DNA from 2 places in the Janthinobacterium tructae genome. Region 2 is predicted to be linked to the other one. Evidence: predicted binding sites of a transcription regulator. Region 2 holds the regulator's gene; the other holds the start of a gene.
The links. The regulator FliA, encoded in region 2, starts transcription of late flagellar genes. The targets are predictions, from matches to a motif close to CTAAAGTTTNNNNNNNNNNNGCCGNTA.
Positions count from the first base shown of each region.

Region 1: the regulator FliA is predicted to act here: its motif matches at 7,234-7,260, upstream of FJQ89_RS24355 (flagellar protein FliT).

Region 1 covers NZ_CP041185.1:5,536,513-5,551,736, forward strand. Annotated here, with positions in the region: gene mobB (molybdopterin-guanine dinucleotide biosynthesis protein B) at 71-607, shown strand; gene FJQ89_RS24320 (YjfB family protein) at 665-865, shown strand; gene FJQ89_RS24325 (BufA1 family periplasmic bufferin-type metallophore) at 1,109-1,411, shown strand; gene bufB (MNIO family bufferin maturase) at 1,429-3,051, shown strand; gene FJQ89_RS24335 (hypothetical protein) at 3,056-3,340, opposite strand; gene FJQ89_RS24340 (RNA-binding S4 domain-containing protein) at 3,466-3,687, opposite strand; gene fumC (class II fumarate hydratase) at 3,783-5,177, opposite strand; gene FJQ89_RS24350 (type IV pilus assembly protein FimV) at 5,349-6,470, shown strand; gene FJQ89_RS24355 (flagellar protein FliT) at 6,894-7,145, opposite strand; gene FJQ89_RS24360 (HDOD domain-containing protein) at 7,370-8,197, opposite strand; gene FJQ89_RS24365 (M13 family metallopeptidase) at 8,350-10,413, shown strand; gene FJQ89_RS24370 (class I SAM-dependent methyltransferase) at 10,481-11,131, shown strand; gene FJQ89_RS24375 (CsbD family protein) at 11,296-11,481, shown strand; gene FJQ89_RS24380 (S9 family peptidase) at 11,712-13,922, opposite strand; gene FJQ89_RS24385 (PhzF family phenazine biosynthesis protein) at 14,122-14,961, opposite strand; gene FJQ89_RS24390 (MATE family efflux transporter) at 14,980-15,224, opposite strand, start outside.
Region 2 covers NZ_CP041185.1:2,912,704-2,927,927, reverse strand. Annotated here, with positions in the region: gene FJQ89_RS12745 (S49 family peptidase) at 1-560, shown strand, start outside; gene FJQ89_RS12740 (hypothetical protein) at 938-1,303, opposite strand; gene FJQ89_RS12735 (pseudouridine synthase) at 1,561-2,271, shown strand; gene FJQ89_RS12730 (fumarylacetoacetate hydrolase family protein) at 2,359-3,357, shown strand; gene flhB (flagellar biosynthesis protein FlhB) at 3,497-4,690, shown strand; gene flhA (flagellar biosynthesis protein FlhA) at 4,687-6,783, shown strand; gene flhF (flagellar biosynthesis GTPase FlhF) at 7,108-8,436, shown strand; gene FJQ89_RS12710 (MinD/ParA family ATP-binding protein) at 8,429-9,292, shown strand; gene FJQ89_RS12705 (RNA polymerase sigma factor FliA) at 9,337-10,068, shown strand; gene FJQ89_RS12700 (flagellar motor protein) at 10,050-10,796, shown strand; gene motD (flagellar motor protein MotD) at 10,802-11,590, shown strand; gene FJQ89_RS12690 (translation initiation factor Sui1) at 11,641-12,003, shown strand; gene FJQ89_RS12685 (hypothetical protein) at 12,077-12,934, shown strand; gene FJQ89_RS12680 (CPBP family glutamic-type intramembrane protease) at 13,032-13,607, shown strand; gene FJQ89_RS12675 (flagella synthesis protein FlgN) at 13,626-14,093, opposite strand; gene flgM (flagellar biosynthesis anti-sigma factor FlgM) at 14,102-14,410, opposite strand; gene flgA (flagellar basal body P-ring formation chaperone FlgA) at 14,520-15,215, opposite strand.

The DNA.
Region 1 (15,224 bases), 2.6 Mb from region 2:
TGGCGCCAGCGCCGGGCGTTGGCGCCGGTGGGGCTGCGTATAATCACTGCTTCTCAATCAAGGAGTGATCATGCACGATGCGATGCCCGCCCACCCGGTACTGGGTGTGATCGGCCGTTCCGGTAGCGGCAAGACGACCCTGCTGGAATTTGTGGTGAAGGAACTGGCGGCGCGCGGCTTGCGTGTCAACCTGGTCAAGCACAGCCACCATGACCTGGCGCTGGAACCGCCGCAAAAAGACAGCGCCCGGTTGCGCCTGGCTGGGGCGGCGGAAGTGCTGGTGGCGTCGCCATATCGCTTTGCCATCGTGCATGAGTTGCGCGGCGCGCCCGAGCCGAGCCTGGCGCAGCAATTGGCCCGCATGGGGCCGGCGGATCTGACCCTGGTCGAAGGTTTCAAGACGGACCCCATCCCCAAGCTGGAAGTATTCCGCCCGGAAGTGGGGCAGGCGCCCCTGTATCCGCACGACCCGCATGTGATCGCCGTCGCCTCCGACAGCCCGGCGCCGGCCGACCTGCGTGAGGGCGTGCAATGGCTGGACTTGAATGCGCGCGAGCACGTACTGGCCTGGTTGCTGCTGCAGTTGGAAAATAAGCTGGAAAAATAAGCTAAAGGTTTGCCGGCGCCATCCGTTAATACTGGTAGAACCTCATTGGAGAAATGTATGGACGTCGGAAGCATTGCTCAACTGTCAACCACGATGGCGGAGACCGGCACGCGGCAAGCCGTCGGTTTGACTGTCCTGAAAAAAGCCCAGGATATCCAAAGCTCGACTGCTACTGCCTTGCTGGCAGCGTTGCCACCGGTACAGTCGGCGCCGAGTCTGCCGGCTCACCTCGGTAACCGCATCAACACGACAGCCTGAGCGCAGGTCTGTAGCGCCCGTCTGGCGCTTTGCCGTGCCCATGCCCACACCACCGTCCTCGACGGTGGAGAGTGGGCGTTTTTGTCAGTGTTTTCGCTTTTTTTCCTGCTCCTGTCAAGTTGATTAATTGACCATGGTTCGCCATGGCACGGCCGATTCAGTAAAATGACGTCCATCACCTCGCGTTGCCCATAGTGCAGCCCGGGGCGTGCCATTACTTTGACCCATGCAAGAGGACTCCCCATGAACAAACGTCAAGCTCTCATCGCCGCCGCCCTTGCGGGCCTCTGTGCCGGCACCACCGTCAACGCGACCGCACACGATGGTCCCGCTCCTGGCGACAAGGAAAAATGCTACGGCGTCGCCAAGGCAGGGCAGAACGATTGCGCCTCGTCCGATGGCGCGCATTCCTGCGCGGGCCAGGCCGAGGCGGACAACTTGCCCACGGAATGGGCGTATGTTGCCAAGGGCACGTGCGAACAGGCGGGCGGCTCCGTCAAGCCCATCAAGGCCGGCAAGGCCGCCAAACCGGCCACGCAGCCGTAAGCTCTCGCCGCTTGCCCATGCCGCAGCCACTTCGAGCGCGTGCCGGCGTCGGCCTGCGCGCCGCGCACTACCGCGACTTCATGGCGCGCCGGCCCGCCGTGGGCTGGCTGGAAGTGCATACCGAAAATTATCTGCAGCCATCTGGCTGGGATAGTCATGTGTTGCAGACGCTGCGCCAGGATTACCCGATCAGCCTGCATGGCGTGGGCCTTGGCCTGGGCTCCGTGCGCGGCTTTTCCGAGCCCCATTTGCAGCGCGTGCGCGCCGTGGTGGAGCGCATCGAGCCGGCCCTCGTGTCGGAACACCTGTGCTGGGGCGCCGTGGCGCAGCAGCAACTCAATGATCTGTTGCCGCTGGCCTTGAATGGCGCCGCCCTCGACTTGTTGTGCGCAAGGGTGGGCCGCGTGCAGGATGTGCTGAAAAGGCCGATCTTGCTGGAGAATGTCTCCACTTACCTGCGTTTTGCCGACGATGCCATGAGCGAGGCGCAATTCCTGGCGGAACTGGCCCGCCGCAGCGGCTGCGGGCTGCTGCTCGATATCAACAACTTGTATGTGAACCAGTGCAACCACGGCGAAGACACCCTGCTTGCCATGCAAAGCATCGCGCCGGGCAGCGTGGGCGAGCTGCACCTGGGCGGCCATCTGCTGACGCCGCACGCCGTGATCGACCACCATGGCGCCGCCGTGGCCGAGCCCGTCTGGGACTTGTATGCGGCCGCCTTGCTGCGCTTTGGCGCCATTCCCACCCTGGTCGAATGGGATACGGATTTGCCGCCGCTCGATATCCTGCTGGGCGAAGCGGACAAGGCGCAAGCGATGCTGGCGCGCCATGCGCCGCAAGCGCCATGGCAGGGCGCGCTGCTGGCGGCGGCGCCACCGCCCGCGTCGTGCGATGCGCTGGCGGTCGGCCAGCAAGCATTTGCCACGGCCTTGCTCGATACTGCGGCGACGTTGCCATCGTTCGCGGGAGAGGCGGTGCCGCAGCGTTTCTCTTTGTATCGCGGCAATTTGAGCACCACCTGGCGCCGTACCCTGGGCCACGCCTATCCCGTCGTGCTGGCGCTGGTTGGCGCGGATTTTTTTGGCGGCCTGGCGCGCGCGTACGGCCGCCAGTATCCGTCAGATAGCGCCGATTTGACGCAGTTTGGTGCCCGTTTCGCCGATTTTCTGAGCAGTTTTCCGCCTGCGGCCGAGTTGCCCTATCTGCCGGACATGGCGCGCCTGGAATGGGCCGTGCACCTGGCCCATTACGCTGCCGATGCGCAAGCGCTGGCGCCAGAGGCGCTGGCCGCCCTGCATCCCGATCAGCTCGAAGTGCGCCGTTTTACCTTGCATCCCGCTTGCGCCTTGCTGGCATCGAACTGGCAAGTGGCGGCCCTGTGGCATGCGCATCAGGATGGCGAAGAGCAGGGGATGTTTCCGCACGATATGCAGGTGGCCAGCTGGACATTGGTATGTAGGTCGCGCTGGAAGGCGCAGGTGCTGCAAGTGGATGCGGCCGCGCATGCGGCCTTGCTGGCGTTGCGGCAGGGACAAACGTTTGGCGCCGCGCTCGATGCGGCGTTCGAGCGGGATCCGGCATTCGACCTGGCCGCCCGCCTGCGCCAGTGGCTGGCGCATGCGGTGCTGGCGGCGTGACACTTTATTCGAAGGCCCGCAGCAGGCGCGCTTCGCCCGTCTGATCGCGGTACAGGGCATTCGCGGCCAGGGTGGCGTCCATCATGCGCGCGACTTGCTCTTCTTCAAAGCGGGCCAGCTCGGCGGTGGCCCCGACGAGGGCCAGTTCCAGCCTGGCGCGTGCGCTCTGATACAGGCTGCTGGTGTATTTGTCTGTGTTACGCAGCAATTCTTCCGCGTTTTCTATTACCTGGCGCAAGTCGCCGATCAGGCGTTCCTGGCTGCGCGTACCGTGTTCGGGATGGTCCATGGCGCTTCCCTTCCGCAATCGATATTTATCTGACAATAACGACGTGTCGCAGCTTGACTTGGGCAGCCGGGCTGGCAGCGGTGCTGGCTGGACGCATGGGGCTGCTTTCGCCCCCCATGCCGGAGTCAGACGGGAGCGACGACCGTGATACGGATATCGCCCACGCTGACGACCTGGCCGGCGCGGATCTTGGCGGTCTTGCGCAATTCCTTCTTGCCATCGACCTTCACCACGCCGCTATCGACCATGACCTTGCCTGCGCCACCGCTGTCGCACAAGCCGACCAGCTTCAGCAGCTGGTTCAGCTCGACGAACTCGGATGTTAAATCAAAGCTTACTTTTTGCATTGTATCCCTTATTGCAATGATGTGTTTTCAACACTTGATGACGACCTCAACTAATCCATAGTTTACCTGAAGCCGCCAGCAATGCAGGGTGTAAGTCAGCTTTTGTTGGGCTGCGTCATCTCCAGTGGCACGATCCATGCACTGAATTGCTCTTCCGTCACATAGCCCAGGGCCAGTGCCGCTTGCTTCAGGGTCGTGCCTTCATGCTGGGCCTGCTTGGCGATTTGCGCCGCCTTGTCGTAGCCGATGTGTGGCGCCAGCGCCGTGACCAGCATCAGGGAGCGCTCCATCAGCTCGGCGATGCGACCACGGTTCGGCGCGATGCCGTGCGCGCAATGCGCGTCGAAGCTGCGCATGCCGTCGCCCAGCAGGCGCGCGCTTTGCAGGAAGTTGTGCGCAATCAAGGGTTTGAAGACGTTCAGCTCGAAATTACCCGAGGCGCCACCCACCGTGATGGCGACGTCGTTGCCGAACACCTGGCAGCACAGCATGGTCAGTGCTTCGCACTGGGTGGGATTGACCTTGCCCGGCATGATGGAACTGCCTGGCTCGTTTTCGGGGATGGTGATTTCACCGAGGCCGGAACGGGGGCCGGACGCCATCCAGCGCACGTCGTTGGCGATTTTCATCAGCGCCGTGGCCAGGGTTTTCAGCGCGCCATGGGCGGCCACCAGGGCATCATGGGCGGCCAGGGCGGCAAACTTGTTGCTGGCCGTCTCGAACGGCTGGCCCGTCAGGCGTGCCAGTTCCGCCGCAATGCGACCGGCAAATTCCACGTGGGCATTCAAGCCCGTGCCCACGGCCGTGCCGCCGGCGGCCAGCTGCAGCAGCGGCGGCAGCGATGCCGTGATGATGTGCTCGGCAAAGTCCAGCTGCGCCACATAGCCGGAAAATTCCTGGCCCAGGGTCAAGGGCGTGGCATCCTGCAAATGCGTGCGGCCGATCTTGACGATATCGGCAAACTCCGTGGCTTTCGCGTCGAGCGTGGCGCGCAGCTGGCGCAGCGGCGGCAGGACCGTGTTGGCGACGGCAAGTGCGGCCGCCACATGGATGGCGGTGGGAAAGATGTCGTTCGAGGACTGGCCCAGGTTGACGTCGTCGTTCGGGTGCAGCAGGCGCGCTTCTCCTCGCAAGCCGCCGATCAGCTCGGAACCGCGGTTGGCCAGCACTTCATTCATGTTCATATTGCTTTGCGTGCCGGAGCCCGTCTGCCAGACGGCCAGCGGGAATTCTGCGTCATGCTTGCCAGCCAGCACTTCGTCGGCCGCTTGCGTGATGGCGATGGCCTTCTTGCCATCCAATAGGCCCAGCTCCAGGTTGACGTGGGCGGCCGCGCGCTTGACGGTGGCCAGGGCGGCGATCAGTTCAGGCGGCATCTTTTCCGTGGAGATATGGAAGTGCTCAAGCGAGCGCTGCGTTTGCGCTCCCCAAAGCCGGTCGGCGGGTACGTCGATCGGGCCGAAACTGTCGCGTTCGATTCTGCTACTCATGGCATCCCTTTCATCGATGGAGGTGGATCGAGTGTACTCCAGACGTCAAAAAGACACAGGATGATGCTGTATTGCATCATTTTTCCCTTGGTCCATCTATATTTTTGCGATTTCCTGCCGTTAAAGACAGACGAGTTTCCCTTCCTATCTTGTTATCAAAGCGATCAGTCCATGCAAAGCAGCATTGTTACCCGTTGGTCCCTGATCGCGTGCGCCGCCGCCAGCCTGGCCTTGCCGCCCGTGATGGCGGCCGAACTGGGCGAGATGGCGGTGCTGTCACATGTAGGGCAGCCCTTGCTGGCCGAGATCGAACTGACGGCCCTTACTCCAGAAGAGGCCGGCGGCGTGGCCGTGCGCCTGGCCTCGCCCGATGTGTACCGGGGCGGCGGCATCGGCATGGACCCGGCCTTGCAAACTTTGATGATCAGCCCGCTGGAACGCGGTGGGCGGCAGTATGTGCGCGTGACTACCCGGCAAGCGATTCAGGCGGGTCATGTACATTTGTATTTGTTATTGGGTAATGGTAGCGGCGCCGTCGTGCGTCTGGGTACGCTGTGGCTGACGCCGGCACCGCCCGCCGCCGTCGCTGCCGGTGCGCCAGTCAGGCCCGTCATTCCGGCGCCCGTGACCGTGCCTTTGCCGCTGCCGCGCACTGCGTCCGGCACGCCGCCGCCCGATGCCGCCGCGCTGGCAGCGCGCGCGCGGGCCGAGGGACTGGTGCGTCCGGCGCGCGTGTTCGTGCCGCCGCTTGCCGTGCCTACGCCGGCGGCTCCCGCGCTGCGTCCGCCGCCGCTGCGCCGTGTCAGGGCGCCCGTCGCCGCTTGCGCGCCCCAGGTGGATGCTGGGCAGGCGCAAGCGTGCGTGGCGCTGGATGAGAAAAATGCGGCCCTGAATGACAAGCTCGGTGAATTGGAAGGCAAGATCGGCGCCTTGCAAAAGGCGCTGGCTCAGCCCGTCACCGCCGCCGCTGTGCCGGCTGCCGCGCCGGTCGAGGCGCAGGCGCCGCATGTCAAGCCCAAGCCCCTGCACGCGGCGCCGGCAACCGACAAGGAAAAGAAAACGGGCGGCAACGGCTTGCTGTGGCTCGGTATCGGCACCCTGGCCTTCGTGCTGTTGACGGCGCTCATCGTGTATGTCGTGCGCAAGCGCAGGCAGGTGGCGGGGCCGGGCGCGCCGTCGAAATACTGGGTCCTGCTGCGCAAGCCGTTCGGCCGCAAGAAAGAGGTGCCGGTACTGACGGAGGCGGTGGAGGAGGAAGCGGCCGAGGCGGAAACGGAGCCGTTCTCGCGTTAATGCTGCTGCAAGGCCGCGCTAAAAATTTGATATAAAAAAAGATATTTAAAAAAGATAGAAAGTGCCTGTGTACGGTGTTGCCTATTTTTCAAAGATGGTGATATGATTAACTCAGTGGACTTGCTCTACGACAAAACAGCCCCAGCCTGTCGCAGTCACCAACGATAGTGTGGCGCGGCAAACAGGTGTAGCGTTGCATAAACGCCTGGGACTGGAAGCGGTTTGCGATGCCGACGATGTGCTCGCGAACGCCGGATGCAACCGGCAGCGAGGCGACGCCAGGAGATACCTGGGGTTCGCCTTCCAAATTCCCCCTCCTTGCTTTTTGAGTGTCGCAGATGGCGCGCTCCCTGGCACGGCGGCAGACGTAAAAAAAGCACCCTCGGGTGCTTTTATCGTTTCTGGCGTGGCAAGCTTGCTTATTTACATGCGGGCGCGCGATCCTGGCATGATGTTCGACAGCTGCGTCATCCACGGTTCCGTGATGGCGCGGATTTCGCGGTCATTGGCCAGGATTTGCTTGAGCAAGTCGATCTTGCGCAGGCGCGAGGCGCCGGCCTGGGCAGGCATGCTGCCCGTCAAGGTCGCGCTGGCTGCGCTGGCGCACTGGTTTTCCAGGGTATCCAAGCCATCCCAGTCGCTCGAACGTGCGGCCACGACCATTTTGTTGGTCATTCCTGCAATATTTTCATACATCGAGAGAACGTCGTTGGAGGTCATGAGCACACCCGTAACTAGTGAATGGATTACCGCTTGTCCAGATTAGCGGCAGGTTCAGCGGGAACTTGAGGGTGTTTTTGAAAAAAAAGTGAAAATAATCTGAATGGTTTTGCCTGGCCGCCGGAATCGCCCGCAAAACCCGCATGGATGCTGGGGAGACGATTCCGGCCGCGACCGGTTTATTTGACGAGTTCTTCCAGTCCCGCACTCAGTTCGGCAGGCGGCGGCATCCTGTCCACCAGCACGGACGGCGGTAAACCGAGCGCTTCAGCCACTTCATTCGGGTAGCAGGCGATGATTTCTTCATTGCTCAAGGCATTTTCCTCGATGCGCGCGCGCCAGGAAGCCAGGTGCACGATGGCGGCCAGCCGGTTCAGGGGCGTCTTGGCCAGCGGATCGGGAAAGGCGGCGATGGCCTCGGCAAAGGTGGCAGGGAACTTCCAGCGGCGCGTCAGTTCGGCGCCCACTTGCGCATAGTCATAGCCCAGCGACACCCGTTCCGCATCAAGCCGGCGCGCATCGAGCGGCGGCGCGATCTTGTCGAGCTGCATGGCTTGCTCGGGCATGGCGGCATGGATCACCAGTTGTCCGATCGCATGCATCATGCCGACGGTGAACGCCAGGTCCTGGTTGTCGCCCGTCTGTCTGGCGATCCAGCGGGCCGACACGGCGCTGTGCAGGCTGTAGCGCCAGAACTGCGGCAGATTCAGGCCGGGCACGGTCTTGTAGCCGCTGACCAGGCCCGAGCTGATGACGAGGGTGCGCACGGTCACAAAACCGAGCATCAGCACGGCGTCTTCCACCGTGCCGACGCTGCGCGAGACGTGGTAATAGGCCGAGTTGGCCAGCCGCAGCAGCTTGGCGCTCAGCACCGGGTCCGCTCCCAGCTGGCGCGCGATGTCTTCGGTGGCAATGGCGGGGTTGTCGAAACTGCGCACCAGTTCATTGACGATCTTCGGGGCGGCAGGCAGGGCGTGGGGTTGCTGGAACAGCGCTTCCAGTTGCATGGCAATCTCCTTTGGCGTACACGCGGCACGGGGTCGTTCAACTATAAGCTGATTTTTTGTCCGCATGAAAAAAAGTTTGGGGATGGTTGTCGGGCCCAAAAAAGGTATGATTTCAGGCTATGATTTTGGCTATTTTCATCGAAAGGATCGCCATGCACGGTTTGCGTTTTTCCTGGCCCCGCACGCCAGTCCAGGCTGCCATCGTCATCGCCCTGGCCGGCGTCTCGCTGGCCGGTTTTCCGGCTCAGGCGCACGGCCAGGCCGCCGGCGCCACTGCCGCTGTCCCCGTCAAAGTCTTGCCTGGCGACGACTTCTATGACTACGTGAATGGCGACTGGCTGCGCAGCACGGAGATTCCCGCCGACCGCAGCAGCTGGGGCTCGTTCGCCATCCTTGCCAACGCGACCAACGAGCGCATCATCGGCCTCGTCGAAGGCCTGGCGGCGGCGCCACAGACGGATGCCTCCGCGCGCCAGGTCAGCGATTTTTACCGTTCCTGGATGGATGAAGCGGCTATCGAAGCGAAAGGCTGGGCGCCGATCAAGCCCTTGTTGACAAAGATCAATGGCATACGCGACCAGGCAGGGCTGGCCCGTGCGCTGGGCGAGAGCTTGCGCGCCGATGTCGATCCGCTCAACGCCACCAATTTTCATACGGAAAACCTGTTTGGCCTGTGGGTGGCGCAAGACTTGAACGACACCACGCGCAATGTGGCTTACCTGCTGCAGGGCGGACTGGGCTTGCCCGACCGCGCCTTTTACCAGGGCGACAGCGCGCGCATGCAGGGCTTGCGCACGGCTTACCAGGCGCATATTGCCGCCATGCTCCGGCAGGCCGGCTACAGCGATGCGGCGGGCCGCGCCGCGCGCGTGTTTGCGCTGGAGCAGCAGATTGCCGCCAGTCACGCCAGCCGCGAAGATTCGGCCGATGTGGTCAAGGGCAATAACGCGTGGCGCGCCGCCGACTTCGCCAGCAAGGCGCCGGGCCTGGACTGGAAAGCTTTCTTCCAGGCGGCAGGGCTGGGCCAGCAGACGGATTTCATCGTCTGGCATCCGACGGCCATGACGGGCAGCGCGGCGCTGGTGGCGAGCGTGCCGCTGGCCACCTGGAAGGATTTCCTGGCCTTCCACGCCATCAACCATTTCAGCACGATTCTGCCGAAGGCGGCCGCCGAGCAGCGCTTTGCCTTCTATGGCAGCACCCTGAGCGGCACGCCGCAGCAGTCGCCGCGCAGCAAGCGGGCGCTGGAGGCGACGAATGCGGCCCTGAGCGATGCCGTCGGCAAGCTGTACGTGGAACGCTTTTTCCCGCCGGAATCGAAAGCCCGCGTGCAAGACATGGTGACGAATATCGTCGCCGCCTTCTCGCGCCGCATCGACAAGCTGGACTGGATGGCGCCCGCCACCAAGGCGCAGGCGCAGGAAAAACTCAAGACCCTGTACGTGGGCGTGGGCTATCCCGAGCGTTGGGACAGCTATGCGGGCTTGCGCGTGGTGCGCGGCGACGCGCTGGGCAATGTGCAACGGGCGGAACAGTTTCACTATCGCCGGGAACTGGCCAAGCTGGGCCAGTCGCCGGACCGCAAGGCCTGGGCCATGCCGGCGCAGCTGGTCAACGCCGTCAACCTGCCGCTGCAAAATGCGCTGAACTTCCCCGCCGCCATCCTGCAGCCGCCATTCTTCGACCCGCAGGCATCCGATGCGGCCAACTATGGCGGCATCGGCGCCACCATCGGCCACGAGATCAGCCACAGTTTTGACGACCAGGGTGCGCAGTTCGACGCCCAGGGCAAGCTGCGCGACTGGTGGACACCGGCCGACCTGGCGCATTTCCAGTCGGCATCCCAGCAGCTGGTGGCGCAATTCGCGGCCTACAAGCCGTTTCCCGACCTGGCCGTGAATGGCCAGCTGACCCTGAGCGAAAACCTGGCCGATCTGGCCGGCGTGGCGGCCGCGCATGATGCGTTCACGCTGTCGCAACAGGGCAAGCCGGCGCAGTCGAACGCGGACCGCGATTTCTTCATCGGCTACGGCGTCAGCTGGCGCAGCAAGGCGCGCGAAGCGGCGGCGCGCCAGCAAATCCTCACGGATGGCCATGCGCCGGCGCAATACCGCGCCGCCACCGTGCGCAACCTCGACGCCTGGTATCCGGCCTTCGACGTCCAGCCGGGGCAGCAGCTGTACCTGGCGCCGCAACAGCGTGTGCGCGTCTGGTAGACATAAGCGGTGCCGGACGGGGAGTCGGCCGGCAGCGTAAAATGCGCCCATCGATGACAGGAGCGCCATGAAGCCGACCCCGCAGCAAGATCAGCAAGACCCCATCCACGCCATCACGGGGCGCACGCTGGCCCATTACGATGCCAGCGCCGAGCAGTTTTTCGAAGGCACGCGCGACCACGATGTCAGCCAGAACATCGCCGCGCTGCTGGGGGCCATCGGCAAGCCTGCGCCGTTGGCGATCCTCGACCTCGGTTGCGGCCCCGGCCGCGACCTGAAGGCGTTCACGGCCATGGGCCATCACGCCACGGGCGTCGATGGCTGCCCCCGCTTCGTCGAGATGGCGCGCGCCTACAGCGGCTGCACCGTGTGGCAGCAGGATTTCGTCGACCTTGATCTGCCTGCCGGGCACTTCGACGGCGTGTTCGCCAATGCCGTGCTGTTCCACGTGCCCAGCGCCGTCTTGCCCGGCGTGCTGCGCGCCCTGTACTCCTGCCTGAAGCCCGGTGGCGTACTGTTCAGCTCGAACCCGCGCGGGCAGAACCAGGAAGGCTGGAATGGCGCGCGCTATGGCAGCTACCACGACGAAGCGACGTGGGCCGCGTACGTACAGGGCGCCGGTTTTACCTTGATCGAGCAGTACTACCGTCCGCCCGGCTTGCCGCGCGACCAGCAGCCGTGGCTGGCCACTGTATGGCGCAAGGATTTGACGGCCTGATCGACGATGTTGGCGCTGTGTTAGGAACCGTACAGAGCCTTTGATCGCCACTGCGTATTATGAACACATCGACACGCAGCAAGCAGTTTGCAACAGCGTGTGAGCCGCAGTACCGGCCCTTGCGGGCTGGACAACAGATGTACCAACTACAGTGAGGATCCATCATGAACAAAGATCAAGTCGAAGGTAAACTGAAGGAAGTCGGCGGTAAAATCCAGGAAGCCGCTGGCAAAGTCGTCGGCAACGAAGAACAGCAAGCCAAGGGCCTGGCAAACCAGGTCGAAGGCAAAGTGCAGAAGAAGGTTGGCGACGTCAAGGATGCAGTAGAGACCATCACCCGCAAGCCTTAATGGCAGACACCTGACAAGACCTGCTGCGCGTCGCGACTTGCGGCCTGCGATGCTCACTGCCTCGGCGGCCCCGTGCACAGCACAGTTCCGCTTCTCGGCCACGTGGCTTCCGCTCGCTACGGTCCTGTCAGATGTCGTTACTGTGCTTGATCGCATTAAGTTCAGTACAAAATAAAAACCGCCGCCTGTCGCAAGACAGGCGGCGGTTTTTTATTGGATGCAGCGCAAACTTACTGTGCTGGCTTCATCAGGTTCTGCTTGAAGAACATCTCAATTTTCTTGTAGACATGGCGCTGGCCCGCGCGCGACGAGATGCCGTGCTTGGCGCCCGGATACGTCATCAGGTCGAACTGCACGCCGCGGTTCACCAGCGCGTCGATCAGGCGCGTGCTGTTGCTGAACAAGACGTTATCGTCGGCCATGCCGTGCACCAGCAGCAGCGGCGACTGCAAGCCGTCCAGGTGGGCGAACACGGTGCTGGCCTTGTAGCCATCCACGTTTTCCTTCGGCATGCCGAGGAATTGCTCCGTGTAGTGGGTGTCGTACAGCGACCAGTCGGTCACGGGCGCCACCGAGACGCCCATGGCGATCTTGCTTGATGCGGCCGACAGCAGGCGCAGGGTCATGAAGCCGCCGTAGCTCCAGCCGAACACGCCAATGCGTTTCGCGTCAACGAAACTTTGCTTGCCCAGCCAGTCGATGCCGACCAGTTGATCGGCCACTTCGGCCGCACCGAGGTTGTGATAGATGGCGTCCGTGAACGCGCGTTCGCGGCGCGAGGAACCCCGGTTATCCAGGCGGAAGACGACAAAGCCTTGCTGCGCCATGTACTGGTCGAAGTTGTTGCCCCAGCGGCGCGCCACGTGCTGCGAGTGCGGGCCGCCATACGTCGACAGGTAGACGGGATAGCGTTTGCCCGCGTCGAAGTTCGACGGCTTGACGATGGAATAGTGCAAGGTCTGGCCATCGTTGGCTTTCAGGGTGCCGTATTCCGTTGGCAGGTGGTCCGCCTTGTACTTGAAATACGGATGGCTGGCGTTGAGCGCATTTTCTTCCAGCCAGCCCACCATGGCACCGTCCGGGCGGCGGATGCTCACTTGCGGCGGCGTGGCCGGGTCGGAATAGGTGTCGACGAAGACTTCACCATTGCGCGAGAACGTCGTGTCGTGCCAGCCATCGGCTTTCGTTACGCGCTGCGGCTTGTCGGCCGTGCTGCCATCGAGGGCCAGGGCGTAGGTCTGCTTGTCGATCACGGCGTCGCGGTTCGACGATACATAAACCTTGCCGGTTTTCTGGTTCACCGCCAGCACGCTGTCGATGCCCCATGCACCCGACGTGACCGGGTGCAGCAGCTTGCCGCCCATGTCGTACAGGTACAGATGGTTGCGGCCCGTGCGCTCGGACGACCAGAGGAAGGTGCCGTTCGACAGGAAGCGCAGGTCGTCATGGATGCTGACCCAGGTTGTCGACGTTTCCGTCAGCAGGGTGCGCTGCGCCAGGGTGGCTGCATCGACAGCCACCAGGTCGAGGGTCTTCTGGTCGCGCGACTGGCGCTGGTAGACCAGCGACTTGCTGTCCGCACTCCAGTCGGCGCGCACCAGGTAGATGTCCGGGTTCGTGCCCAGATCCACCTGGCGCTGCGCGCCCGTTTCCGGCGAGACGATCAGCAGCTGCACCAGCACGTTCGGGTCGCCGGCGGCAGGGTAGCGCTGCTCGACGACGTCGGTGCGGTCGGCGAAGATTTCGAAGCGGCGCACCACGGGCACCGGTGCTTCGTCATAGCGTTTGTAGGCGATGGCAGAATCGTCGGGCGCCCAGTAGTAGCCGGTGCGCTGGCCCATTTCTTCCTGTGCCACGAATTCGGCTTCGCCGTTGCGGATCGTGCCCTTGCCATCGGTGGTCAGCTGGCGTTCCTTGTCCGTCTTGAGGTCGATCACATAGATGTTTTGATCGCGCACAAACGACACGTAGCGGCCTTTCGGCGAAATTTTCGGGTCCAGCACATTGCCCTTGGCGACCAGGCGCGCCTTGTCCGGGTGGGCCGCGTCGACCAGGTACAGATTGCCGGCCAGCGGCACCAGCAGCTGCTTGCCATCGGGCGACCAGCTGTAGCTGAGAATGCCGTTCAGGCTGGCCGTGCGCTCGCGTTCGCGGCGCGCCTGCTCTTCGGGCGAAATCGTTTCATTCGGCACCAGCGCCTTCGAGTCGACCAGGCGGTGCGTGCTCTTGTCCTTCAGCTTGAATTCCCACAGGTCGAGCTGGAACTGGTTGTCGGCGCGCCCGCGCAGGAACGTGACGCGCTCGCCGTCGGGCGAGACCTTCAGGTTGCGCACGCCGGGGCCGGCCAGCGCCGGATCGGCATGGATACGTTCCAGGGTCAGCTTTTCAGCCGATGCGGGAACGCTGGCCATCGCGGCCAGAAAACAAAGAATAAAACGCATGGATGTCTCGGTAGTTGGAAGAATGAATAACGCTGCATGCCAAACAGGGCAGGCAGGATTGAGCGTTGCCTAAGCGTAAGACGATACCAGAGCGTGCCTGTTTATGCGATAGCCCCGGCCACGGAATAAGACGTTCCTGGCCGTATTTCCTTCGTCAAAAATATCCAACAGCCGCCCATTCCATGGCGCTTTCACTGGTTCAGGCCAATATCGTACCTGCTATCACGGTCAGGCATGCGCCGCCTATCCAGGCGTGGCCATCGCGGAAATTGACGGACACGCGGCCGTCGCGCTGCAAACAGGTGCCCTGGCGCACGCGGTAGTCGGCGCCTGCCATCAGGTGCGCGATGCAGGCGTTGGCGCTGCCCGTGACGGGATCCTCGACCAGCGCGCCGTGCTCGCTGAGCAGCGCGCGCACTTCGTAATCGGCCGGCCCACCGGCGCCGTGCGCGCCGTAGAGTGCCAGTCCGTCAGCCATTGACGCTGCCAGCAATGCCGTCATCGCCGCGATGTCGGCATGGACGGCCAGGCAGGCCGCAGCGCTTGGCAGCGGCACGCACAGCCAGCGGATGCCCATGTCGACGACGGTGCCGCCAGCGGCCGCCGCGTCGCCCAGTGCCGTTTGCAGCAGCGGCAGCAGCGCGGGGACGAGCGAGCGCGTGGTGCAGGGCGGCGCCTCGAACGCCAGTACGCCGCCGGCGCCGCGTTCTATCTGCACCAGGCCGACGCCGCATTCCTGCACGATGCGCGCGCCCTTGGGCCGCATGCCCGCATCGAGCAGGGCATGCGTCGTGCCCAGGGTCGGGTGGCCGGCGAACGGGAATTCCATCTCGGGCGAAAAAATCCGCACGCGGTAATCGGCTGCCGGGTCGCGCGGCGCCAGCACGAAGGTGGTTTCCGACAGGCCCGTCCAGCGCGCGATCGCCTGCATCTGCGCGTCATCGAGGCCGTCGGCGTCGAGCACCACGGCCAGCGGATTGCCCATGAACGGCACCGTGCTGAAGACATCGACTTGCCTGAAGGGGCGGGGCTGTGGCATGGCGGTTTCCTTGTCGGCTTATCGGGCGGCGCGCAGGCGCTGCAGCGACAGGCGGTTCAAATACCAGGTCAGCAGCACGGCGGCCACCGTCAGGCCCGTGACGAGGCCGATCCAGAAGCCGGCGGCGGCCATCGGTTCGGCCGGCGACCAGATGAAGCCTTGCGGCGCGAGGCCCAGCACATAGCCGATGGGCAGCGAGAAACCCCAGAACGCCAGCAGCTGGATCAGCATCGGCTGGCGCGTCACCTTGTAGCCGCGAATGG
Region 2 (15,224 bases):
ACAAGCCCTTGTATGTGGTGGTCGATGAAATGTGCGCTTCGGGCGGCTATTACATCGCCGCCGCTGCCGACCGCATCTACGTCAACAAGGCCAGCGTGGTCGGCTCCATCGGCGTGCTGATGGATGGCTTCGGCTTTACGGGCGTGATGGAAAAGGTGGGCGTCGAGCGCCGGCTGCTGACGGCGGGCGAGAACAAGGGCTTCATGGACCCGTTCAGCCCCCTGACGGAAAAGCACAAGGCATATGCGCAAGGCATGCTCAATGAAATCCACCAGCAATTCATCGACGTGGTGCGCACGGGACGGGGCAAGCGCCTGAAGGAAACACCCGATACCTTCTCGGGCCTGTACTGGACGGGTGCGAAAGCCGTGGAAATGGGCCTGGCCGACGACTTCGGCACGGTCGACAGCGTGGCGCGCGATGTCGTCAAGGCGGAAGACATCGTCGACTACACGCAGCATGAAGGCTTGCCGGAGCGGGTGCTGAAGAAATTTGGCGCCGCCATGGGCGCAGGCGCCATGAAGGCGGCCGTGCAGCAGTCACAACCGGCGTTGCGTTGAAGGCATCACTGTTGGCTGGCAGGCAAGCCAGTCGAGAATGATTTTCAATAAGATGGTAATTTGGCTTGAAAAAGGGGCTGCTTGGGCTATAGTGACAGCGTAGTTCTTTTCAAGGAGGGGCGATATATCAACTATGTTGTCAGTACTAACTTGATTGGCAGGTCTTGGAACTACTCGCCGCATCGCAGATGTGGTTTTGAGTGAATTTACATTCCTCACTGAAGTCCCGATGGGGCTTGGGAACGGCGGCGCAATGCCGCCGTTTCCTTTTGTGCGTCGTCCGTGCCGGGTGGGCTGGCATCGTGCAATGCGTGATCTGGTCTGGCTGGCAAGACAGGCATGCGGGGGCAGGGCATGGCGCTTCGATGGCGGCGCGCTCAGGCGGCGCAGCCGTTACAGTGCGCGGGCAGGGAGGCCGGCACCGCTGCTGTGTTGCTGCCGGAGCTGGCGCTGAAGTCGGGCGGCGTATCGGCCATGGCGGGTGCGCTCACGTTGTCGGCTGCCGCATCCGCGTGCGCAAAACCGCCCAGTTCCAGCCAGCACATGAACTGGCATTGCATATCGGCATGCCAGTGCGTCTGGCTCGCTGGCGATGGTGGCGCGTCCGCATCCTGCTGCGCTGGGGTGTTGCGCCAGCGCGCCACGCCGAGTCTGACCTTGTGCATGGCCGCCTGTTCCGCAGCGATGCGCTGGCGCATGTCGGCGATGCTGCCTTGTAAGGCGATGGTATTGGTATGCTTCATACGATGTCCTTATGAGGGGTGGCGACTGCCACAATTCCTAAAGTCCATTAGGCGGATTCCTAACGAAGTTTCAGTCTATCAATGCGATATTCCGAGCGCTTGATATATCTCAAAGGATTGGGCCATTTATATCGAAATCTCACCTTGTGCTTCGCCTTATCTGTGCCTGCGCAAGGCTGTCGCGCGCTCCACCGCCAGGCGCAGGCGGCGCGCGGCGCCGCTTCACGCTGCCAGCCGCTTCTGGTAAAGTCACGCCCATGAGTAAATTATCCCTAGACCGCATCCTGCAATCGCAGGGTTTTGGCACCCGTAAATATTGTCGTTCCCTCATCGAGGATGGCGATGTCGTCATCGATGGCGTCACCCAGACCAATTACCGTACCACCGTCGAGACCGAAGGCCTGGTGCTGCACGTGTTTGAAGAAGAGTGGGTATACCGCGCGCACCTGTACCTGGCGCTGAACAAGCCCGCCAACTTCGAATGCTCGCGCAAGCCCAGTCATCACCCTGGCGTGCTGACCCTGCTGCCGGAACAATTCACCTGGCGCGAAGTCCAGCCCGTCGGCCGGCTCGACCACGATACGACCGGCATGCTGCTGATGTCCGACGATGGCCCCTTTATCCATGCACAATCGTCGCCGAAGCGCCACGTTCCAAAAATTTACCAGGCTACCACGCAAGCGCCCGTGACCGATGAACTGGTGGCGCAGCTATTGGCCGGCGTGCAATTACATGATGAACCGGCCCCGCTGGCCGCCCTCGTCTGCGTCCAGCGCGGAGAATTCCAGCTGGAAATCGTGCTCGAACAAGGCAAATACCACCAGGTCAAGCGCATGCTGGCCGCCGCCGGCAACCATTGCAGCGCGCTGCACCGTTCCGCCATCGGCAGCCTGACGCTGGAATCGCTGGGCATTGCCGAAGGCGAGTGGTGCTACCTCACGCCCGAGCAGATCGCGCTGCTGGCGTAAATTCTTCCTGACCGTCAAAGCCGGGGATATCCCGGCTTTTTGGCGTCTTTAGCCTCCACTGCCTGCATTTGACGAAGTTTCCCGTACATGAAATTAGCAACTTTGAAAGACGGCACGCGCGACGGCCAGCTGGCTGTCGTCTCGCGCGACCTGAAAACGGCCCACCTGGCCGATGGCATCGCCTCGACCTTGCAAAAGGCGCTCGACGACTGGAGCTTCATCGCGCCCCAGCTCGATTTGCTGTACCAGACCATCAATAGTGGCCGCGGTCACCGCGCCTTCGACTTCGAGCCTGCCAACTGCATGGCACCCTTGCCGCGCAGCAGCCTGCGCGTGGCTGGCGCCTCGTACCTGCAGCAGATCGAGCGCGCCTGCAAGGCGGCGGGCGTTGACGCGCCCGCCAATCTGCGCGAGGCACCGCGCCTGTACCAGGGCGCCAGCGACGATTTCCTCGGCGCCCACGACGACATCACTCTGGCGCAAGAGCAGTGGGGCATCGATTACGAGGCGGGCATCGCCGCCATCACGGACGACGTGGCCATGGGCTCGACGCCGGACCAGGTGCACCTGAACATCAAGCTGTTGATGCTGGTCAACGACATCACCCTGCGCAACCTGGCGCCCGACGAGCAGGCCAGCGGCTACGGTTTCCTGCAAGCGAAGCCGGCCATGGCCTGCTCGCCGGTGGCCATCACGCCCGATGAGCTGGGCGATGCCTGGCGCGGCGGCAAGGTGCATTACGCCTTGCGCTGCAGCCTGAACGGCAAATTGACGGGCCAGCCCCACGCGGGCGCCGACATGGCCTTCAATTACCCGCAATTGCTCGCCCATCTGTGCCGGACGCGCAACGCGCGCGCCGGCAGCGTGGTCAGTGCGGGCGGTGTCGCCAACAAGGAAATAAAAAAGGGATTTTCCAGCATTTTTGAGCGACGTAATCAGGAGATGATCGCCGATGGCGTCGCCAGTACGCCCTATTTGCTGTTTGGCGATGTTGTCCGGCTGGAAATGTTGGGTGATGATGGTAAATCCTTGTTTGGCGCCATCGAGCAGACGTTAAAGCAAGCCGAGGTGCGCAAATCGCGTTAAGTTTCTTATAGGCAAAGGGAAATACAGGGCAATTGTGCCCCTGTTCCGCCGATGGCGTCCGCACACTTGAACCGATAATGTGTCATGCCCAGTCCGTATTGCGCCTAACCAGGCTGCAGGACTTCACCGGAGTTGATTGATGTCGGAAGACAGCGACGCAGAAAAGACCGAAGCCGCGTCACCGAAGCGCCTCGAGCAGGCGCGTGAGGAAGGCGACGTTCCGCGATCGCGTGAAGTGGCCACGTTTACGGTGTTGATGGCGTCCGGCTGCTGCCTGTGGTTTGCCGGCGACGCCATCGTGCGCCGGCTGACGGCGGTCATGGTGTCCGGCCTGACCCTGGACCGGGAGCAAATCCTCAATCCCGACGCGATGATGTTGCGCATCGGCTACGACGTGGGCTCCGTCTTGCTGACTTGCCTGCCGTACGCCGCGGCCATCATGCTCGTCGCCCTGGCCTCGCCCGTGCTGGTGGGCGGCTGGCTGTTCAGTTCCAAGGCGTTCACCCCCAATTTTGGCAAGCTCAACCCGATTCGCGGCCTGGGCAATATGTTTTCGAAGAATGCGCTGGTGGAGTTGCTCAAGGCCATCGCCAAGACGCTCGTCGTCGGCGTCGTCGCCTGGATGGTGATGCAGCACCAGAAAGACGCCGTGCTGGGCCTGTCGGTCGAATCCTTGCGCGCCGGTTCTGCCCATCTGATCAGCCTGCTGATCACGGCCTTTTTGCTGATCGTGGGCGCGCTGGGCCTGATCGCCGCCATCGACGGCCCGTACCAGATGTGGCACTACGCTAACAAGATGAAAATGTCCTTGCAGGAAGTCAAGCAAGAGGCGAAGGAGTCGGACGGCAATCCGCAGATCAAGGCGAAGATACGCCAGATGCAGCATGAAATGTCGCGCCGCCGCATGATGGCCGACGTGCCGACGGCCGACGTGGTGGTGACCAATCCTACCCACTACGCGGTGGCCCTGAAGTATGGCGAGAATTCGCGCGGCGCGCCGCAGGTGGTGGCCAAGGGCATCGACGAGGTGGCGGCGAAGATCCGTGAACTGGCCGGCGAACACAAGGTCGCCATCCTCGAAGCGCCGGCCCTGGCGCGTGCGCTGTATCAGCACACGGACATCGGCGACGAGATCCCCGAGGCGCTGTATGGCGCCGTGGCCGAAGTGCTGGCCTACGTGTTCCAGCTGCGCAGCTACGGCAGCGGCCATGGCCAGCGTCCCGACAAGCCGAAGAAACTCGACGTGCCGCCCGAGCTCGATCCGCTCGACCCCGCATCGCAGATCAAGGCCGCAGCAGACGCGGCAGACAAGAATAAAGGAAGTACACCATGAACGGCCTGAGATTGCCAGCCTGGCTCAGCGGAATGAGCAGCAACGCCAGCAAGGGCATCGCCGCGCCTATCATCATCATCATGCTGCTGGCGATGATGGTGCTGCCGCTGCCAGCCTTCATCCTCGACATTTTCTTCAGTTTCAATATCGCGCTGTCCATCATCGTGCTGCTGACGGCGCTGTACACGGTCAAGCCGCTCGACTTCATGGCCTTCCCGACCATTTTGCTGGTGTCGACCATGCTGCGCCTGTCGCTGAACGTGGCGTCCACGCGCGTGGTGCTGACGGAAGGCCATACGGGCGCCGACGCGGCCGGTAAAGTGATCGAGGCGTTCGGCCACTTCCTGATCGGAGGCAACTACACGGTCGGTATCGTGGTGTTTATCATCTTGACCATCATCAACTTTACCGTGGTGACCAAGGGTGCGGGCCGTATCGCCGAAGTGGGTGCCCGCTTCGCGCTGGACGCCATGCCTGGTAAACAGATGGCCATCGATGCCGATCTGAACGCCGGCCTGATCGGCGAGGACGAAGCGCGCCGCCGCCGCACGGAAGTGGCGCAGGAAGCGGAATTCTATGGCGCCATGGACGGTGCCAGCAAATACGTGCGCGGCGACGCCATCGCCGGCATCATGGTCACCGTCATCAATATCGTCGGCGGCTTGCTGGTGGGCCTGTTGCAGCACGACATGGGCTTTGCCGATGCACTCAAGAACTACACCCTGCTGGCCATCGGTGACGGCCTGGTGGCGCAGATTCCTTCGCTGATCATTTCCACGGCGGCCGGTATCGTCGTCTCGCGCGTGGCCAGCGACCAGGACATCGGCACCCAGCTGGTCGGTCAATTGTTTGCGAAACCGCAAGTACTGTATATCACCGCCGGCATCATCGGCGGCATGGGCCTGATTCCGGGCATGCCGAACATGGTCTTCATCCTGCTGGCCTCGCTGCTGGCCGGTTCCGCCTATTTGATCAGCAAGAAGCGCACGCAGGAAAAAGAGGCGGCAGAGAAACCGGCCGACGTGCCGCCAGCGACCGTGGCGCCCGAGCAGGAAGAAGCCAGCTGGCAAGACATCATGCCCGTCGATACCCTGGGCCTGGAAGTGGGTTATCGTTTGATCCCCCTGGTCGACAAGACGCAGGGCGGCGAATTGCTCAAACGCATTAAGGGCATCCGCAAGAAATTTGCCCAGGAAGTGGGTTTCCTGGCGCCGCCCGTGCATATCCGCGACAACCTGGAGCTCAAACCCTCCGCCTACCGCATCACCCTCAAGGGCGTGGAAGTGGGCGTGGGCGAAGCGTTCAACGGGCAGTTCCTGGCGATTAATCCCGGCATGGCCAGCGGCGCCTTGCCGGGCGTGGCCACCAGCGATCCCGCGTTCGGCTTGCCTGCCACCTGGATCGACGCCAGCTTGCGCGACCAGGCGCAATCGATGGGCTACACGGTGGTCGATGCGGGCACCGTAGTGGCCACGCACTTGAACCACCTGATCACCTCGCACGCTTCCGAACTGCTGGGCCGCGCGGAAGTGCAGTCGCTGCTCGATCACCTGGGCAAGGATGCGCCGCGCCTGGTGGAAGACCTGGTGCCGAAGATGCTGTCGCTGTCGACCCTGCAAAAAGTGCTGCAGAACCTGCTGGCCGAAGGCGTGCACATCCGCGACATGCGCACTATCATCGAAACCCTGGCTGAGCATACAGTCAATACGCAAGACCCGAACGAGCTGACGGCGCTGGTGCGTGTATCCCTGGGCCGCGCCATCGTGCAGCAACTGTTCCCCGGTGCTGCCGAATTGTCCGTGATGACCCTCGACAGCCGCCTGGAGCGCCTGCTGATGCAAGCGATGGGCAACGGCGGCGACGGCGCCGGCATCGAGCCGGGCCTGGCCGATACCATCGCGCACCAGGCAGGCCTGGCCGCGCAGCAGCAGGAGGCGCTGGGCCTGACGCCGGTGCTGCTGGTGCCGGCGCCGCTGCGCGCCCTGCTGTCGCGTTTCCTGCGCCGCGCCTTGCCGCAACTGAAGGTGCTGTCGCATGCGGAAGTGCCGGAAACCAAGACCATCCGCGTCACCAGCCTGGTGGGCGCGCAATAGTCGGCATTGTTCAGACCGCAAACCCTAAGCGAAGGGCCGGGGTCGAACCCGATGGGGGAGTGCGTCCCAATGGGGCGCGCTCCGATCGCGAAGCGACGGGTTGCCACCTCTTTTGCTTATTTTTTCATCAATTTCCTGTTGGCAAATTGAATAACGGGTACTTTCCCGTCCTGTTCCTTCGATCATTTCCTCCAAGCATCGCTAATAATGGAAACTGTCCGGGTGATCTGTGTCCATGTGGAAGACAGCACCCAAGCAACAGGAGTCGACGATGGTCACACAGTTCAGCCAATATTGCGCCCCCCCCGCCTTGGGAGGCCGGTCATGAATGTGAAGAAATTTACGGGCGCCTCGTCGCGCGATGCGCTGCGCAAGGTGCGCGAAGCGCTCGGTCCCGATGCCGTGATCCTGTCGAACCGCCAGGCCGATGGCGTGGTGGAAATCCTCGCGCTGGCCAATGACGATGCCGCTTCGCTGGCGTCGCCGCCGGCCGCGTCCGAAATGTCCCAGCCCCGTCCCCAGTTGCAGACCCAGTTCGCCACGCCGCAGCGTCCGGCCGCCCCGGCCCAGCGCCCGGCTGCGCCACGTCCTGCCGCACCGCGCCAGGCAGCCGGCGAGCCAGTGGACATGGCCCGCATGCAGCAGATGATGGCCAGCGCGCTGGCGCACGTCAAAGAGAACGCCGCCGCCGAGATGAGCGGCATGATGAATGAAATCCGCGCCATGCGCGGCATGATGGAAACCCAGCTGGCGGAAATCTCGTGGGGCTCGACGCAGCAGCGCGAGCCGCAAAAAGCCGTGGTGCTGCGCGAAATGCTGGCCGCCGGTTTCTCGGCCAGCCTGGCGCGCTATCTGATCGACAAGCTGCCCGCCGGCCTCGATGGTGCGCAAAGCATGCGCTGGATCAAGACCGTCCTCAGCCGTAACCTGAATACCGTCGCCAATGAAGACGCCATGCTGGAGCAGGGCGGCGTGTTTGCGCTGGTCGGCCCGACCGGTGTCGGCAAGACCACCAGCACGGCCAAGCTGGCGGCCCGCTGCGTGATGCGCCACGGCCCGGAAAAGCTGGCCCTGATCACCACGGACGCCTATCGTATCGGCGCGCACGAACAGCTGCGCATCTACGGCAAGATCCTCGGCGTGATGGTGCATTCGGTGAAGGATGAAGCGGACTTGCGCATCGCCTTGAAAGAATTGAAGAACAAGCACACGGTACTGATCGATACGGTGGGCGTGAGCCAGCGCGACCAGATGGTCACGGAGCAGGTGGCCATGCTGTCGGGCGCCGGCGCCGACGTGAAACGTTTGCTGTGCCTGAACTCCACGGCGACGCAGGAAACCTTGAACGAAGTGGTGCGCGCCTACCAGGGCAGCGGCCTGGCCGGCTGCATCATGACCAAGCTCGATGAAGCGGCCTCGATCGGCAATGTGCTCGACGTGGTGATTCGCCAGAAACTCAACCTGTTTTATGTGTCGAACGGCCAGCGCGTGCCGGAAGACCTGTACCTGGCCGACCGCGGCTACCTGATCGACCGCGCCTTCAAGCTCAAGCGCGATGCGGCGGCGACGCAGTTTTCCGATGCCGAACTGCCGCTCCTGATGGCGCAGGCGGCCGCCCGCAACAATGAAGCGCGCGGGGTGCGTCTTGGCTAATTTCGATTTCGACCAGGCCGAAGGCTTGCGCCGCATGCTGGCTGGCCCGCAGCCGCGCGTGATGACATTTTTATCGGCCACGCCGCAGGACGACAAGGGCGCCATGCTGGTCAACCTGGGTGCCTCGCTGGTCTACGGCGGCAATGACGTGCTGCTGCTCGACGCCAGCGGCGGCAGCGATGGCGTCGCCGCGCGCCTGGGACTGGCGCACGGCGCCAGCCTGCGCGACGTGGCGCGCCAGCAGTGCGCCCTGAACCAGGTCATCCACCAGGTGCCGCAAGGCTTCGGCGTGGCCAGCCTGGGCGCGCGCAACCATCTGATGGACAGCATGGACTATGCGGGTGCGGAAGAACTGCGCCGCCTGGGCAAGACCTTCGAGGTGCTGGCGCGCCAGAGCGGCATCGTGCTCGTCGACGGCATCATGGCCGACGAGGGCGATTGCTTCCCCGTGCCGCTGATGGCCTCGTCCGACATCGTGGTGCAAGTGTCGACCAGCGCCACCTCAATCAAGGCCGCGTACTGCCTGATCAAGCGCCTGAGCCAGGAGCTGGGACGCCGTCCGTTCGGCATTCTGGTCACCGGCGCTTCCGAATCCGAGGCAAAAGTGGTATACGATAATATGGCGCAGGCGGCGAGCCGCTACCTGGCCGTGAAACTGACCTCGATGGGATCGGTGCCTGCCGATGAGTATCTGCACCGCGCGGCGCGTCTGGGCCGCAGCGTGGTCGATGCCTTTCCGCTGGCGGGAGCCTCGGTGGCGTTTCGCGGACTGGCCGAGCGGCTGGCCCGTTCGGCGGCGCCGGTGCTCGGTGGCACCTTGTACCAGACGGGGAGCCCGCACCAGTTCAGCGTCTGAATCCATCATCAGCACACGATAGCAGTTAAAACAATAAGCAGCCTATGTACACGGTCAAAGGGAAATCGAACAAGGACTATTTGCTGACGGAGCACATTCCGCTGGTGAAGCGTCTGGCGCACCATATGAAGGCGAAATTGCCGCCTTCGGTCGAGGTCGATGACCTGATCCAGGCCGGCATGATCGGCCTGCTCGACGCCATCAGCCGCTATGAAGAGACGCATGGCGCGCAGTTCGAGACGTATGCCGTGCTGCGTATCCGCGGCGCCATGCTCGACGAATTGCGCACCAGCGACTGGCTGCCGCGCAGCATGCGCCAGAACATGCGCAAGATCGAAGAGGCGATGAGCATCTTGCAGCAGCGCCTGGGACACCCGCCGACGGAGTCGGAAGTAGCAAAATTGCTGAAAATGTCGCTCGTCGATTACCAGGAAATGCTGGGCGACGGCGGCGGCCACCAGTTGCTGTACTACGAAGACTTTCATGACCCGGACGGCAATGACAGCTTTCTCGACCGCCATTGCGTGGACGAGGACAGCGACCCCTTGCGGTCCCTGCTCGATACTGATTTCCGGCAATCCGTGATCGATGCCATCGACGCGCTGCCGCCACGCGAGAAAATGCTCATGGGCCTGTACTACGAAGAAGAGCTGAACCTGAAGGAGATCGGCGCGGTGATGGGCGTATCCGAATCGCGCGTCTCGCAGCTGCATACCCAGGCCGTCGCGCGCCTGCGCGCAACCTTGAGGGAGCTGGCGTGGACTGGTCCAGCGTAATCGGGCTGGCGCTGGCGCTGGCGGGCCTCTTGGTCGGCCAGGCACTGGAAGGCGGCAAGATGGCCTCCCTGCTGCAGCCGGCCGCCTTTGCCATCGTGGTCATTGGTACCTTCGGCGCCGTGCTGCTGCAAACGCGGCTGCGCACCTTCGTGCGCGGCCTGGAAATGCTGCGCTGGGTCTTCCTGCCGCCAGCCGACACGCGTGCCGCGCTGGCGCGCGACATCGGGCAATGGAGCTTGACGGCGCGCCGCGACGGCCCGCTGGCGCTCGAACGCCTGATGGAAAACACGGCCGACCGCTTCAATGCCAAGGGCTTGCGCATGATCGTCGACGGCATCGCGCCCGACAAGCTGCGCCAGCTGCTCGACGTGGAAATCTCCGCCTACGAAATGGCCGAACGCCAGGCTGTCAAGGTGTGGGAATCGGCGGCCGGCTATTCGCCCACCATCGGCATCCTGGGCGCCGTGCTGGGCCTGATCCACGTCATGGAAAACCTCACCGACCCGAGTAAGCTGGGCAGCGGCATTGCCGTGGCGTTTGTCTCGACGATTTATGGCGTCGGCCTGGCCAATCTGCTGTTCCTGCCGGTGGCGAACAAGCTCAAGGCCATCGTCTCGCGCCGCGTGCTGCAGTATGAAATCACTGCCGCCGTGCTGTACGACATCGCCACGGGCGACCACACGCGCATCATCGAAGAGCGCGTGGCCAGCCTGCTGCACGAGCATTGAGCATGATGCGGCGCGCGCGCAGGAAGTATGACGAGGAACCGGACAACCAGGACCGCTGGCTGATCTCGTACGCCGACTTCATCACCTTGCTGTTCGCCTTTTTCGTCGTCATGTATGCGATTTCGCAAGTCAACGAAGGTAAATACCGCGTCTTCCAGAATGCCATCGGCCAGGCCTTCAGCCTGGAAAAGGGCGCGCCGCCCATCATCATGGAAGCGCCGCAAGCCATTCCCTTGCCGAACCCCGCCCTGAAACGCCGCACGGAAGCCATCCGCCGCGAGCGCGAACACATGACGCGCCTGGCGCAGGACCTGACATCGACCCTGGCGCCGCTGGTCAAGGAAGGCAAGGTGCGGGTGACGCAGACGAGCCGCGGCGTGAGCGTGGAAATCAATGCCAGCGTGCTGTTCGACCCGGGCGCCGCAGGGCTGACGATGGAGTCGGACCAGGCCTTGCGCGCCGTGGCCGTGCTGCTCAAGGATGACACGCACGACGTGCAGGTGGAAGGGCATACGGATGTGCAGCCGATCAGCAATTCGACCTTTGCCTCGAACTGGGAATTGTCGGCCGCGCGCGCCAGCGCCGTGGTGCGCCTGTTCATCGCGAGCGGCGTGCAAGCCTCGCGCCTGACGGCCGTGGGCCACGCCGACAACATCCCCGTGGCGCCGAACGAAACGCCGGAAGGGCGCGCGCGCAACCGCAGGGTCGCCGTGACGATTTTGTCGGGTATCCCCGAGACGGTGACGGAAGTGCCGACGCCGCCCGTCGCACCTGCTCCGGCTCCCGCCAACTGAACCCTGGCGCTTGGTACAATCGCGGCCTTCTCCCTTTTTATCTCTCCATCATGAAAAGCAGTTCCCTGGGCGGTCTAGTGTATTCCACCGAAACGGGCCGCATGTGTCCCGCCTGCCGCCAGCCGCTGGCGCAATGCGCGTGCAAGGCGCAAGCCAAGGTGGCGCCGGCCGGCGATGGCGTGGTGCGCGTGTCGCGCCAGACCAAGGGCCGTGGCGGCAAGTGCGTCAGCGTGGTCAAGGGCTTGCCGCTGGACGCCATCGCGCTGGCCCTGCTGGGCAAGCAGTTGCGCACGCAATGCGGCTCGGGCGGCACCGTCAAGGATGGCGTGATCGAAGTGCAGGGCGACCATGTGGACACCATCGTGGCCGCGCTGGCCAAGCTGGGGCACCAGGCGAAAAAAGCCGGCGGCTGAGCGTGCGGAGGCGTGCGGCCCGCTGCCGTGCGCCTGTGGTAACGTGCATTTCCCATCCACGCGCATCCTCACCATGAACGTCAAATTCACCAGTATCGCCATCGCCGCTGCCATCGCGGCAGCGCTGGCGCTGGCGTACTGGCCCGCACCCGACGGCGGCGCGCCGGAATCTGTGGCTATCGCTGCCGCCAGTGCACCAGCGGGGCGCAGCCTGGAATCGTATTTGCATATCGATGCTTCCTTCCCTGCGGCTGAAGCGCCCGTTGCCGTTTCCCTGGCGCAGCGGCTCGAACGCCTGGCCGCCAGCGGCAGGGCGGAAGATGCGTATGCGGCCTACAAGCTGCTCGACGACTGCATCGTCTTCCAGCGCGAAAACCGCTTGCCGGGGCTGGAATTCGAGCTGGGACGCGAGATGACGGCGGCGGAAAAAGGCGGCCAGCAGCAGCTGTGCGCGGGGCTGACGCAGCGCCAGCGCGAGGATCGACTGGGCTACCTGGCCACTGCCGCCGAGGCGGGCGTGCCGGGCGCCGCCACCCTGTTCCTGTCGGAAGGACCGTTCGGCGACCGCAGCGCGCTGCGCAACCGTCCCGACGATCCGCTGGTGCAGGCATGGAAGCGGCAAGCCATCGCCCAGCTGACGGCGCAGGCGGACGAGGCGGAACTCTCCAGCGTGGCTACCCTGATGATGGCCTACCTGCGCGATGGCGAGGTGGTGCAGAAAGATGCGCCGCAAGCGTATGGCTACCTGCTGGCCCTGCGCCTCGTCTACGACGACATCCTGGCGCCCGGCGTCACCAATCCGTATCAGGATGAATACTGGCACTGGCTGCAGGATGAGCTGACCCCGGCGCAGCAGGCCGCCGCCGCAGCGAAGGGGCAAGCCATCGCGGCGAAATTTCGCCAGCACACGGGGCGTCCCGCGCAGGGTTGAAGCGCGCTGAGCTGTATGCTGCAACAATTGACGTAGTTTCACATGGCTTCGCCGGGCTATGATGGCCGTAGACTTGCCCGTGTGGGCAGGATGCGCCATGAGGAGCAATATCCGGATGTTGAAAGCGGCGAACTTGCCGGTGCCACGACTGGCTGTCAACCTGGCTGCGCTGCGGGCGAGCATGGCCAAGCGCCCCATGCGGGGCGCCTTGTTGTTGGGGGTGGCCGTGGGCGCCATTAACTTTCTCACCTTCGTACCATTGGCGCTGGCTGCCGTGGCCCTGTTCACCCCGCAGCAATTGGGCGGATCTGCTGCCGCAGCGCTGAGGGGCGCCAGCACTGCGACGGTGTTCTGCTTTGTCGTTGTATGGGCACCGTTGTTCGAAACGGTCATCGGGCAGTGGCTGCCGCTGGAGATATTACGTCGTTACAAGGTGCGCGCTGCGGTCAGCCTGCTGGCCAGCGCGGCACTTTTTTCCCTGCTTCATGTCGTGAACGGCGCCGGGATCTTACACGCTATCATCACTTTTATTGGCGGATGCACGTTCGCAGCCAGCTACCTGACGGCGCGCAGCATGGGCCTGGCGCCCGCGTATGTGGCGGCCGCCACGGCACATGCGTGCAGCAATGGTTTATTGCTGTGCTTGTCGCTGCTGTTTCCGGCTTTGGCGTAGTGAGCGTCGATTAAAAACTTAGCCGATGACGACGCGCCGGCTGGCCGTATTGGTCATCGGTTGGCCGCTGGGGCCGTAGAAATTGCCGCTCTGGGCCGTGGGGCGCATGGCGTTCAGGGCGCCTTGCGTGTGCAGCATGTGCTTGTTGACCAGCAGGCTGTTGAGCCGGTTCTGTTCTTTCGCTTCGCGCGTGGTGTCGAGCAGGGCTTTCCACAGGGACGCCGCTTCGGCTTCGCTGGCGCCGACCAGCCAGTCTTCCATGCCCGCTTCGGCGGCCGTGAAACCGGCTGCCGCCAGCGCCTGGTGGCGTTGCGCCGCCAGCTGGCTCAATTGTCCGACGAGTGCCGTCTTGCGCACCGTGAGCTCCGTGATTGCATCGATGTCAGCCGCAACCAGATGCCGCTGTTCTTCTTTCATCAATGCCAGCAATGTGGTCATGAGCTGTTGCTCGTCGCGCAGGCTGGAAAACGGAGTCACTGATTGCATGAGGGAACCTATCTATTTCGTGAGTGCAGCAAGTCCTTGACTGTGTCGAGGAGACCGTCCGCCACTTTTTCAGAGTTGACCTGGAACTGGCCGTCGGCGATCGCCAGCTTGATGCGTTCGACTTTTTTCGTGTCGAACACGGCGCCGCTGCCGGCAGTTGCACTGGCCGCTAATGCCTGTCCTTGTGGCGACAGGCGTACATTGTCCGACGTCGTCGGTGTTGCCTGGGCTTTCTCGGCATTCCGGGCGCCGGAGGTATTCGCGGGCGCCACCGGCAGGCCGGGATTGCTTTTAATGGTGTTATCGGTAATTTTCACAGCGTGATCCTCGTCTGGTCGAAGTCAAAAAACTCCGGGATATGACATCTTATCGGCATCATATCCAGGAACTTTAGTGCGCCAGACTACAATATCGCTATCTATTCGCTTAAAAGGCGACCTCCACCATGCCACCCGCGCGCGCCACGCCGCTGATCTGCTGGCCGCTCTGCGTGCGTACCTGCACCGTCTGGCCATCGCCGGCGCTGCCGATGGCGCGCCCTTCTGATGCCACCTGGAAGCCGTTGCCACTGGAAACGACACGCACCAGCTGGCCTTGCATGACCACCGGCTTGCGGCGCAGGGTGTCGAGGCGCATCGGCGTGCCTGGTGGCAATGAAATATTCGTGCTGGCGCCCACTACCTGGGCCATGTCGGTGGCGATGCCTGCGGGCAATGCCGCCAGGTCGCCCTGCATCGTCACCAGCTGGCTGGCGTCGATGGCTTGCCCTTGTGCCAGCGGCACGGCGCTGGCTACGTAATCGCCCACGACGGCCACGTTGGCTTGCAAATAGATGGTCCAGTTGGAGGGCGCCGTGCAGCGCACGCCCACGGTAGTCTTGCCCCAGGCGCGCGCGCCTGGCGCCATGAACGCTTGCGGTGCGGGGCAGGCGGCCAGGTTCAGGCGCGGATCGACGGCGCCGACGGTGACCGTCACCTTGCCTGGCAAGCCGTTGCTTTGTACTTGCAGGAATTGTTCCACGCTGTTGCGCAGCCCTTCCGGGGTCTGCCGGCCGGCGTTTTGCGCCTGCGCCAGCAGTGGCAGGGCGGCAAGAGCGAGAAGGAGTGCAAGCGGTGTTTTCATGGTGATAGG